Syntrophobotulus glycolicus DSM 8271: one gene and its partner. The protein of the gene in region 2 binds, or shares a complex with, the protein of the main gene of each other region. Links are inferred from orthologs where the notes say so. Each region holds a gene or a part of one and is shown on either strand. Other genes may lie near its edges.

The links. The genes of interacting proteins can lie anywhere in the genome.
Region 1: the proteins of secY (region 2) and secA are in contact, whole or in part, in a crystal structure (PDB 3DIN), measured with the Thermotoga maritima proteins. The link is inferred for Syntrophobotulus glycolicus DSM 8271 from one-to-one orthologs. Residues at the interface, in WP_004081795.1 of Thermotoga maritima: Glu108, Gly109, Glu110, Glu111, Ala236, Glu237, Arg238, Arg239, Ile240, Thr241, Ile242, Gln243, Tyr244, Ala245, Arg246, Arg247, Val248, Thr249, Gly250, Arg251, Arg252, Val253, Tyr254, Gly256, Ala257, Ser258, Thr259, Tyr260, Leu261, Pro262; in WP_004082002.1 of Thermotoga maritima: Glu261, Ala262, Arg263, Lys300, Ala301, Arg302, Thr303, Ile304, Ile305, Leu323, Tyr324, Asp325, Pro326, Val329, Ser330, Tyr333, Ile336, Lys340, Phe345, Val349, Glu363, Phe364, Tyr374, Ser375, Gly376, Gly377, Glu393, Ile395, Thr482, Ser483.

Annotation. Positions count from the first base shown.
Region 1 is NC_015172.1:3,295,456-3,298,534, reverse strand. It holds secA (preprotein translocase subunit SecA), read left to right. Parts: upstream 1-327; coding sequence 328-2,832; downstream 2,833-3,079. Other genes in the region: hpf (ribosome hibernation-promoting factor, HPF/YfiA family), read left to right, coding at 1-138. UniProt on the Escherichia coli protein: Required for protein export, interacts with the SecYEG preprotein conducting channel.
Region 2 is NC_015172.1:409,479-417,248, forward strand. What follows is about bases 4,605-7,526. They hold secY (preprotein translocase subunit SecY), read left to right. Parts: upstream 4,605-5,380; coding sequence 5,381-6,673; downstream 6,674-7,526. Other genes in these bases: rpsE (30S ribosomal protein S5), read left to right, coding at 4,605-4,891; rplO (50S ribosomal protein L15), read left to right, coding at 4,937-5,380; SGLY_RS02155 (adenylate kinase), read left to right, coding at 6,689-7,333; map (type I methionyl aminopeptidase), read left to right, coding at 7,335-7,526. In the rest of the region: rpsC (30S ribosomal protein S3), read left to right, coding at 1-466; rplP (50S ribosomal protein L16), read left to right, coding at 467-916; rpmC (50S ribosomal protein L29), read left to right, coding at 903-1,103; rpsQ (30S ribosomal protein S17), read left to right, coding at 1,129-1,389; rplN (50S ribosomal protein L14), read left to right, coding at 1,454-1,822; rplX (50S ribosomal protein L24), read left to right, coding at 1,852-2,196; rplE (50S ribosomal protein L5), read left to right, coding at 2,217-2,756; SGLY_RS02120 (type Z 30S ribosomal protein S14), read left to right, coding at 2,776-2,961; rpsH (30S ribosomal protein S8), read left to right, coding at 2,992-3,390; rplF (50S ribosomal protein L6), read left to right, coding at 3,408-3,950; rplR (50S ribosomal protein L18), read left to right, coding at 3,996-4,364; more of rpsE, read left to right, coding at 4,391-4,604; more of map, read left to right, coding at 7,527-7,770. UniProt on the Escherichia coli protein: The central subunit of the protein translocation channel SecYEG. Consists of two halves formed by TMs 1-5 and 6-10.

The DNA.
Region 1 (3,079 bases), 2.9 Mb from region 2 along the record:
CAGATGAATTTAATCGGTCATAATTTCTTTGTTTTTGTAAATTTGGAGACAGAAACCATGAACGTTGTTTACCGCCGGAAAGACGGTGACTACGGACTGCTGGAGCCCGACCGGATGGATCTCAGTAAATTTGATTAACCGAATTTAATTCAATAACAGGGAAAAAACTGATTTAGAGGCCGTTTTCTTCGGGAAACGGTCTTTTTAATTTTGGCAATTATTTCAATAAAATGTCTTTGGCACCTATTGGAACATTGAACCTTTCTGCATCCGGTGATAAAATAAAGCAATGAGTTACTATGCAGCCACGGAAAGAGAAGGTGTAATATGAGCTTTATCAAAAACCTTTTTGATGATAATGCCCGGGACGTAAAAAAATATCAAAAACGTGTCGACAAAATTAATGCTCTGGAAGCAGAGATAAAGGGACTGTCTGATGAGCAATTGAAAGAGAAGACCATTGAGTTCCGTTCCAGACTGGAGCAGGGGGAGAAACTGGATCATTTGCTGGAAGAAGCGTTTGCGGTCGTCCGTGAAGCATCAGCAAGAGTATTGGGGCAAAGACATTACGATGTTCAGCTTATCGGGGGCATGGTCTTAAACGACGGTCGAATTGCCGAAATGAAAACAGGGGAAGGAAAGACCCTGGTCGCGACTTTGCCCTGTTACCTCAATGCATTAGAAGGCAAAGGGGTTCATGTTGTGACGGTCAATGACTATCTGGCTTCCCGTGATGCCCATTGGATGGGGCAGATATACCGTTTTTTAGGCATGACCGTAGGGTTAATCGTGCATGGCTTATCCCATGAACAAAAAAGAGAAAGCTATCAGGCCGATATCACATATGGGACAAACAACGAATTCGGTTTTGATTACTTAAGGGATAATATGGCTGTATCTCCTAGGGGTATTGTGCAGAGGGACCCGAATTATGCGATTATCGATGAAGTGGACTCCATTCTTATTGATGAGGCAAGAACTCCGCTCATTATTTCGGGGGAAGCGGATAAACCGACAGAATTGTATTATCGGGTGTCCAAGGTCATACCGCGTCTGAAGCCGGAAGAAGACTATCATGTTAATGAGAAGGACAGGGTTGTTACTCTGACCGAAGAAGGAGTGAGCAGAGTAGAAACCATGCTGGGCGTGGACAACATGTATGATGATTTGCATAATGAAGTCGCCCATCATGTCAATCAAGCGTTGAAAGCCTATACATTGTTCAAAAGGGACCGGGATTATGTGGTCAAAGACGGTGAAGTCATCATTGTTGACGAATTCACCGGCAGGATGATGTTTGGCCGACGGTACAGTGAAGGACTGCACCAGGCGATTGAGGCTAAAGAGAATGTTAAAATAGAGAAAGAGACCCAGACTTTAGCGACAATCACCTTCCAAAACTATTTCCGCATGTATCATAAGCTGGGCGGGATGACGGGAACGGCAAAGACGGAAGAGAACGAATTCATTAATATTTATGGATTGGATGTTGTTATCGTTCCGACAAACATGCCGATGGTCAGAAAAGACATGCCGGATATTGTCTACCGGACCGAGCAGGGCAAGTTTAAGGCTGTTGTCGAGGACATCATTGATAAATTCAGTAAAGGACAGCCGACATTGGTTGGTACGGTTTCTATTGAAAAATCCGAGGTCCTCAGTGAAATGCTTCAAAAGAAGAGTGTCCCCCACCAGGTCCTTAATGCCAAGTTCCACGAAATAGAGGCTCAGATCGTGGCCAAAGCAGGGGAAAAAGGAATGGTCACCATAGCAACGAATATGGCCGGCCGCGGTACGGATATTGTTCTGGGTGAAGGGGTAAAAGAATTGGGCGGTCTGCACATTATAGGGACCGAACGGCATGAGTCGCGAAGGATTGATAATCAGCTGCGCGGTCGCTCCGGCCGTCAGGGAGATCCGGGGTCATCCCAGTTTTATATCTCAATGGAAGATGACTTGATGAGGCTTTTCGGCGGGGATAATATTGCCGGTTTTATGGACAAACTTGGTATGGATGACAGTGTGCCGATCGAGTCAAAGATAGTGAGCAAAAGCATAGAAGGCTCCCAGAAAAGAGTGGAAAACCGTAATTTCGAAGTGCGCAAACACGTTCTTAATTATGATGACGTAATGAATAAGCAGCGTGAAATTATCTACCTGCAAAGAAGAGCGGTACTGACCAAAGAAAATGTCGGAGAACAAATTCAGGATATGCTGGAAAAGGTCATTAAAGATACAATTGTCCGGTTCAGCGGGGAAACTCCTTATCCCGAGGAATGGGATATTCCAAGCCTTCTGGAATATTGTGAAAATGTCTTTCTGCCCAATCATGAGATAACAAATGAAGAAATAGAGAATCTATCTCAGGTAGAAGTTGAAGAATTTTTGCTGGAAAAGGCCCGGGAGCTGTATGAAAAACGAGAGGATGAGTTCGGCTCTGAGCTTATGCGGGAAATTGAAAGAGCTGTCGTGCTGCAAATCGTAGATACCCATTGGAAAGATCATCTGGATGCTATGGATATGCTTCGTGATGGAATTGGACTCAGAGCTTACGGCCAAAAGGATCCCCTGGTGGAATACCGCAATGAGGCCTATGAGATGTTTCAGGGGATGATCTCTGCTATTCAGGAAGATATCGTGACTTATATCATGAGGGTAACGCCAAGAATAACTGAGCAGGCCCCGGAGGAACCACAAAATGTCTCGGAGAATATGTATGAAGACGACCAGCCTAAGCAGCCCCGGAGAACGGGTCAGCAGACCGGACGCAATGAGTTATGCCCGTGCGGGAGCGGCAAAAAATATAAGAAGTGCTGCGGGGCTAATGACTGATTGCCGGCCTGTCTTCATTTACAATTGATTTAGAATCACCAGAATGTGTAATAATCCCATTGTCTAAATTTTCGAGGCAATGGGATTTTATTTTTTCGGGCAGAGGCAATCAGGTCACGCTCTGAACCTCGTTCAATGTTTTGCGAATTTATTTCTGAATAAAGCGATAAAATTAACTTGCAAGTCTGATCTGATTCAGCCGAGGAATAATTTGTGCTATAATACAGGGAGTAAGTTACAATATAGG
Region 2 (7,770 bases):
CATTCATGCGGCTAAACCCGGTATTGTTATTGGGCGCGGCGGCACGGAAGTTGAGAATCTGCGCAGGGATTTAGAAAAACTGACCGGTGGAAAACAGGTTGCCGTAAACATTGTAGAAATCAAGAAACCTGAACTGGATGCCAAATTGGTTGCAGAAAGCGTGGCTCAACAACTGAAAAAAAGAGTATCTTTCCGTAGGGCAATGAAGCAGACAGTCGGACGCACCATCCGTGCAGGCGGCCAAGGGATCAAAATCTCATGTAGCGGACGTCTTGGTGGAGCGGAAATCGCTCGTACCGAATGGTATAACGAAGGAAAAGTACCGCTTCATACCCTGCGTGCCGATATTGATTATGGTTTTGCTGAAGCTGATACAACCTACGGCAAAATCGGCGTCAAGGTCTGGATTTACAAAGGAGAAGTTCTTCCGACCAAGAAAGCTGCTCAGGAGGAAGGAGGAAAATAAATGCTTGTACCTACCAGAGTAAAACACCGTAAGCAATTTCGTCCCAGTATAAAAGGGAAAGCATACAAAGGGAATAAGGTAACCTATGGGGAATATGGCCTGATGGCGCTGGAAGGGGCCTGGGTCACCAATCGTCAGATTGAAGCGGCCCGTATTGCCATGACCCGTTATATCAAACGTGGCGGTCAAGTGTGGATCAATATTTTTCCGGACAGACCAATCACGGCAAAGCCTGCCGAAACCCGTATGGGTAGCGGTAAAGGGGCGCCCGAATACTGGGTTGCGGTTGTAAAGCCCAACAGAGTAATGTTTGAACTCGCAGGAGTTTCGGAAGAAGTAGCTCGTGAAGCACTTCGTCTTGCTATGCATAAACTCCCGATCAAATGCAAGTTTGTCCGCAGGGAAGAAGTTGCTGAACAGGCTGGAGGTGACGCAAATGGCGAAGAGTAAGAATTTAAGAGACATGACGGATGAAGAACTCTTAAAGCAAATCGACCAGCTGAAAACCGAACTGTTCAATTTGCGTTTCCAATTAGCGACAGGACAGCTGGATAATCCAATGCGTATCAGAGATGTACGTAAAGGAATCGCCAGAGGAAAGACCATTCTGCGTGAGCGCGAACTTAACCGTGCTTGAGGATTGGGAAAGGAGGCAGTGAACAGTGGAAAGAACACAGCGTAAAGAAAGATACGGAAAAGTAGTCAGTGACAAAATGGATAAAACCATTGTTGTAGCGGTCGAAACCTTGGAAAGCCATCCTAAATATAAAAAGACCGTGAAAAACACCAAAAAATATAAAGCTCATGACGAGAACAATGAAGCCAAAATTGGAGACATTGTCTTAATTATGGAAACCAGGCCTTTAAGCAAGGAAAAACGCTGGAGACTGGTCAATATCGTTGAAAAGGCCGTTGTTCTGTAATACTGACGGGAATAAAACAAAGAGTATAAATTGAATTCAAGCAACAGAAGGGAGGTCACACCGGATGATCCAAGCTGAAACTACACTAAAGGTTGGAGATAACACTGGAGCAAAGAAACTTCTCTGTATCCGGGTGATGGGCGGCTCAAAGCGTCGCTATGCTTCCATTGGCGATGTCATCGTTGCTTCAGTTAAAGAAGCAACACCAGGTGGCGTTGTCAAAAAGGGAGATGTCGTTAAAGCGGTGGTTGTCCGTACAACCAAGGAAATCAAGAGAGCCGATGGTTCTTATATTAGATTCAGTGAAAATGCTGCCGTAATCATCAGGGATGATAAAAGCCCGAGAGGTACCCGTATTTTCGGACCGGTGGCCCGTGAATTAAGAGAAAAAGACTATATGAAAATTGTTTCGTTAGCACCGGAAGTATTGTAAGATAACGTGCCGGACGGAGGTGAAAGTTAATGGCCGCCGAGAATCACAAGGTTCATGTCAGAAAAGGCGACACGGTTATGGTCATAACCGGCAAAGATGCCGGTAAAAAAGGTAAAGTATTGCAAGTACTGCCTAAGGCAAACAGGGTAGTTGTCGAACAGGTCAATATCGTAAAGAGACATACCAAACCGACAAAAGCATTGCCTCAAGGTGGGATTGTAGAAAAGGAAGCCCCAATTAATAGCTCCAATGTTATGCTGTACTGCACAGAATGCAATTCAGTAACAAGGCGGAGTATGAAGATAACAGAACAAGGTAAATTCAGAGTCTGCAAAAAATGCGGACATAGCTTTGTGGACAGCACGAAGAAATAATTTGGAAGGGAGGTACTCAGGTGGCTCGTTTAAAAGAAATATACAGGAAAGAAATTACCCCTGCTCTCCAGACAAAGTTTGGATACAAAAATATTATGCAGACACCTCGTTTAGATAAGGTAGTCATAAATATAGGGTTGGGGGAAGCGATATCTAACCCGAAGGCCATTGATGGAGCAGTAGCGGATATGATGACGATCTCGGGTCAAAGGCCTGTAGTTACCCGCGCCAAAAAGTCGATTGCAGGATTTAAACTGCGTGCCGGTATGCCAATCGGAGTTAAAGTGACTCTGCGTGGAGACCGCATGTATGAATTTGTCGACAGGCTGATTAATATAGCACTTCCGCGAGTGCGGGACTTCCAGGGTGTATCAGGCAAATCCTTTGATGGCCGTGGAAATTATACACTTGGGATTAAGGAACAGCTGATTTTCCCGGAGATTCATTACGATCAGATCGATAAGCTGCGCGGGATGGATGTTGTCTTCGTAACAACAGCGCACACAGACGAAGAGGCGAAAGAACTGCTCCGGGGATATGGAATGCCGTTTCGTGACTAGAATATAAGGAGGCTAAAAAATGGCCAAGAAATCAATGATTGTTCGCCAATCGAACAAGCCGAAATATTCTGTTCGCTGGCATAACCGTTGTAAAATTTGCGGTCGTCCGCATGCCTATATGCGCAAATTCGGAATATGTCGGATATGCTTCAGAGAGTTGGCATACAAGGGTGAACTGCCAGGCGTCACTAAGTCCAGCTGGTAAGCATGATTTGGAGAAAGGGGGAAGACAACAGTGTCAATGTCAGATCCGATTGCAGATTTCCTGACACGCATCCGCAACGCAGGAATAGTATACCATGATAAAGTTGAAGTACCGGCATCCAGTATTAAAAAGGATATTGCTGAAGTACTAAAAGAAGAAGGCTTTATCAAGGATTTTGATTATATTGAAGATAATAAGCAAGGAATTTTAAGGCTGTACCTGAAGTATGGAACCAACCGCGAAAGAGTAATCACTGGAATCAAGCGGATCAGCCGTCCCGGTCTTCGCGTTTATGCGAAAAAAGATCAAATTCCCAAAGTTCTTGGGGGTCTTGGTGTTGCAATAATATCTACCTCCAAAGGTATTATGCCTGACAAAAAAGCCCGCCAGGAAGGGCTTGGCGGCGAAGTAATCTGCTATATTTGGTAAAGAACGGAGGTGTAGTAATGTCTCGAATTGGAAGGAAACCAATAGCTATACCCAACAGTGTTGAGGTAACCATAGATGGGAACAACGTAACGGTTAAGGGTCCGAAAGGTACTCTGAGCAGGGAACTGCGCGCTGAAGTAACTGTTACAGTGGAAAACCAGCAAATTTTGGTGACTCGTCCCAATGACGAACCGTTGTATCGCTCGATGCATGGCCTGACCCGTTCGCTCTTATTTAACATGGTTGAAGGTGTAACCAATGGCTACAGTAAAAATCTAGAGCTGGTTGGTGTAGGGTATCGGGCCTCGCTTCAGGGGAAAAAGCTTGTCTTGGCTGTAGGAAAATCACATCCTGTTGAAATAGAGCCATGGGAAGGAATCCAGATTGAAGTCCCTGCTCCCAATAAAATCTCTGTAAAAGGGATTGATAAGGAGAAAGTAGGCGTATTCGCTGCAAATATCCGTAAGGAACGTGAACCGGAACCCTACAAAGGTAAGGGAATTAAGTACGAACATGAGGTTGTTCGTCGTAAAGAGGGAAAAACGGGCGGTAAGAAGTAAGACAAGGGCAAAATCTCTTGTCGCATAGGAAAGGTGTGAAAGAACTTGATTAAGAGAGTTGACCGTAATAAAGTTCGTCGTGGCAAACATCACAGTGTGAGAAAGAAAGTCCAGGGTACCGCTGAGAGACCAAGATTGGCGGTATACAGGAGTATCAATCATATTTATGCTCAGATCATCAATGACGAGCTGGGAGTAACTCTTTGTGCAGCTTCTTCTCTGGAACCGGAATTTAAGCAAACAGAATTATATGGCGGCAATACAGAAGGTGCGAAGAAAGTCGGGGAAATGATCGCGAAGAGGGCTCTGGACAAAGGACTGGATAAAGTTGTCTATGACCGCGGGGGATATCTGTATCATGGAAGGATAGCCGTTTTAGCTGATTCTGCCAGAGAAGCAGGGCTTGAATTCTAATACTAACGGAAAAGGAGGGAAACTCATTGTCAATCATTGATCCCAGTAAGTTAGAACTTACCGAGAAAGTTATCCATATCGCTCGTGTTGCCAAGGTTGTTAAAGGTGGTCGGCGTTTTAGCTTCAGTGCTTTGGTTGTTGTAGGTGATGGTAACGGAATAGTAGGAGCCGGACTTGGTAAAGCCAGTGAAGTACCGGAAGCTATTCGCAAGGGTGTTGAAGATGCAAAGAAAAATCTTGTTTCAATCCCTTTAAGAGGAACGACAATTCCCCATCCTATATTAGGTGTTTACGGAGCAGGAGAAGTGCTTTTGAAACCGGCTTCAAAAGGAACCGGTGTTATTGCCGGCGGTCCGGTGCGTGCCGTACTTGAAGTAGCGGGAATCAAAGATATTCTGACAAAATCCTTAGGCTCTTCGAATGCGCATAATATTGTCAATGCCACAATGACCGGATTGAAATCACTGAAACGAGACAGTGATGTAGCGAAGCTGCGTGGCAAGTCGGTAGAAGAAATTTACGGTTAATGTAATATCATGCTAAATGGCAGACAGTAAGGAGGTGTTTTGGATTTGAAACTCCATGAACTTAAGCCTGCAGAGGGGTCAACCAAATCACGCAAAAGAGTAGGACGGGGGAATGGCTCAGGGTTAGGCAATACAGCCGGCCGGGGTCATAAAGGACAGAAAGCTCGTTCAGGGGGCGGTGTACGACCGGGATTTGAAGGCGGTCAGATGCCGATGGCCCGTAGACTTCCGAAACGTGGGTTTACCAATATATTTGCTAAAGAGTATAACATTGTGAATTTGTCCGATCTCGAAGAAAGATTTGAGAGCGGCGCTGAAGTAACATTGGAAACTCTGATCGAATCGGGTTTAGTGAAAAAAGTTCTTGATGGAGTCAAAGTTCTGGGTGACGGAGAACTCACCAAGGCTCTGACAGTCAAAGTTAATAAGGTCAGCAAAACAGCTGCAGAAAAAATTGCTGCGGCCGGTGGAAAAGTTGAGGTGGAATAAATGGCACTTTTAGAAACCTTAAAAGATGCATGGCAAGTTCCAACCATTCGTAAGAAAATCGCATTCACCTTGCTTATGTTGCTGGTATTCAGAGTTGGAGCACATATTCCGATTCCATTTATGGATAGAAATACACTTCAGCAGATGATGGGCAGCGGCGGAATATTTGACTTTTTTAACACATTTTCCGGTGGATCTTTGAAAAGGTTCTCAGTGTTTTCACTGAGTATTATGCCCTATATTACAGCATCGATCATAATTCAGCTTCTTACCGTAGTCGTGCCTTATTTGGAGAGATTATCCAAAGAAGGCGAAGACGGCAGGAAAAAGATCATGCAGTATGTTCGGTATGCAACCGTAGTGCTGGGTTTTATCCAGGGTTTTGGTTTGACCTTTGGACTGCGCGGAGCACTGATCTCAACAAGCACTGCTTTAAAAGTTCCGCTTTATTTTACGGTCGCAATCGTCCTGACAGCCGGAACAGCGTTTTTGATGTGGCTGGGTGAGCAGATTACGGAAAAAGGTATCGGCAATGGAATTTCTTTGATTATTTTCGCCGGTATCGTAGCGGGAATCCCGGATGCAATAAAACACCTGTATAGCTTGTTAAGTGTAGGAGAAGTCAGTTGGCTGGCCATACTTGGCATCTTATTACTATGTGTTATCGTAATAGCCGGGGTAGTTTTCATCCAGGAAGGACAGCGCAGAATACCGGTCCAATATGCGAAAAGAGTTGTTGGACGCCGTGTTTATGGCGGACAGAGTACGCATATTCCGCTTAAAGTCAACCAGGCCGGTGTAATGCCAATCATTTTTGGAGTCTCACTGATGGCATTCCCAAGCACTATTGCAACATGGATGCCTCAGACCTCCGGATTTGCCGTATTTGTTCATAAATATATGAGTATCAGCGGGTCATTTACAAGCATACCTTATATGATCCTTTATGCGGGTTTGATTATATTCTTCACGTATTTTTATACCGGGATAACATTCAACCCTGTTGATTTGGCGGACAATCTGAAAAAGAACGGCGGGTTCGTGCCTGGAATCAGGCCAGGCCGTCCTACATCAGAATACTTTATGAGAATTTTGAACCGAGTGACCTTGGCCGGCGGTGTATTTTTAGCAATCATTGCTGTGCTGCCCGCTCTGATCATGGGAACAACTGGAATTCCTAATCTTGCCCTTGGTGGGACATCTTTGCTGATCGTTGTCAGTGTTGCGCTGGAAACGATGAAACAGGTAGAAGCACAGCTTCTGCAGCGTCATTACCAGGGATTCCTGAAGTAGGGGGTATAAAAAGAGATGCGAGTAATTCTGATGGGTCCGCCGGGAGCAGGCAAAGGTACACAGGCTGAGCAGCTGATCGAGTACTATAAGATCCCGCATATTTCTACAGGCGACATGTTTAGGGCGGCAATCAAAGATCAAACGCCCCTGGGGATAAAAGCCAAAGAATATATGGATGCCGGAGGATTGGTTCCCGATGAGGTAACCATCGGCATTGTAGCGGAAAGAATCAAAAAAGATGATTGCAAAACCGGATTTATGCTGGATGGCTTTCCAAGAACGGCAGCTCAGGCAGACGCACTGGCAAAAATATTGAGCGATCTGAATGTTACCCTGGATGGTGTGGTAAATATCGAAGTAGATGATGAAACTCTTCTGCAAAGACTGACCGGTCGCCGGATTTGCAAAAAGTGCGGGGCAACATACCATATGGTATTTAACCCGCCGGCAAAAGAGGGAGTCTGCGACAAATGCAAAGGCGAGCTGTACCAGCGCAGTGATGATACACTGGAAACGGCCGAGAACCGCCTTAAAGTGTATAATGACCAGACAGAGCCCCTAATTGCTTATTACAGTGAGCAGGGACTTCTTAAAGGGATACAGGGAAAGCAGGATATCAACAAAGTATTGCAAGATATCATCAGTGCTTTGGGGCAATAACATGATTGAGATCAAGACAAAAGACCAAATTGCCCTTATGCGCAAAGCCGGCAGGATCGTGGCGGAAACGCTCGAGATCATGAGAGAGCATGTCCATCCGGGTATGACAACCGGTGAACTGGACAGAATAGCGGAGGACTATATCCGCAAACAGGATGCTATCCCTGCATTTAAAGGATATAACGGCTTTCCGGCGACGTTATGTACTTCCCTCAATGATGAGGTCGTACATGGGATACCCGGTTTAAGAGCACTGCAAAGTGGAGATATTATCAGTATTGATTGTGGGGCGGCAATTCAGGGTTATTACGGAGACGCGGCGGTAACACTGCCTGTCGGAGAAATAGAACCCAGATTAGCGAACCTGCTTAAGATAACTGAAGAATCATTGAAGCTTGGTATCACTCAGGCAATAATAGGAAACCGACTATTTGATA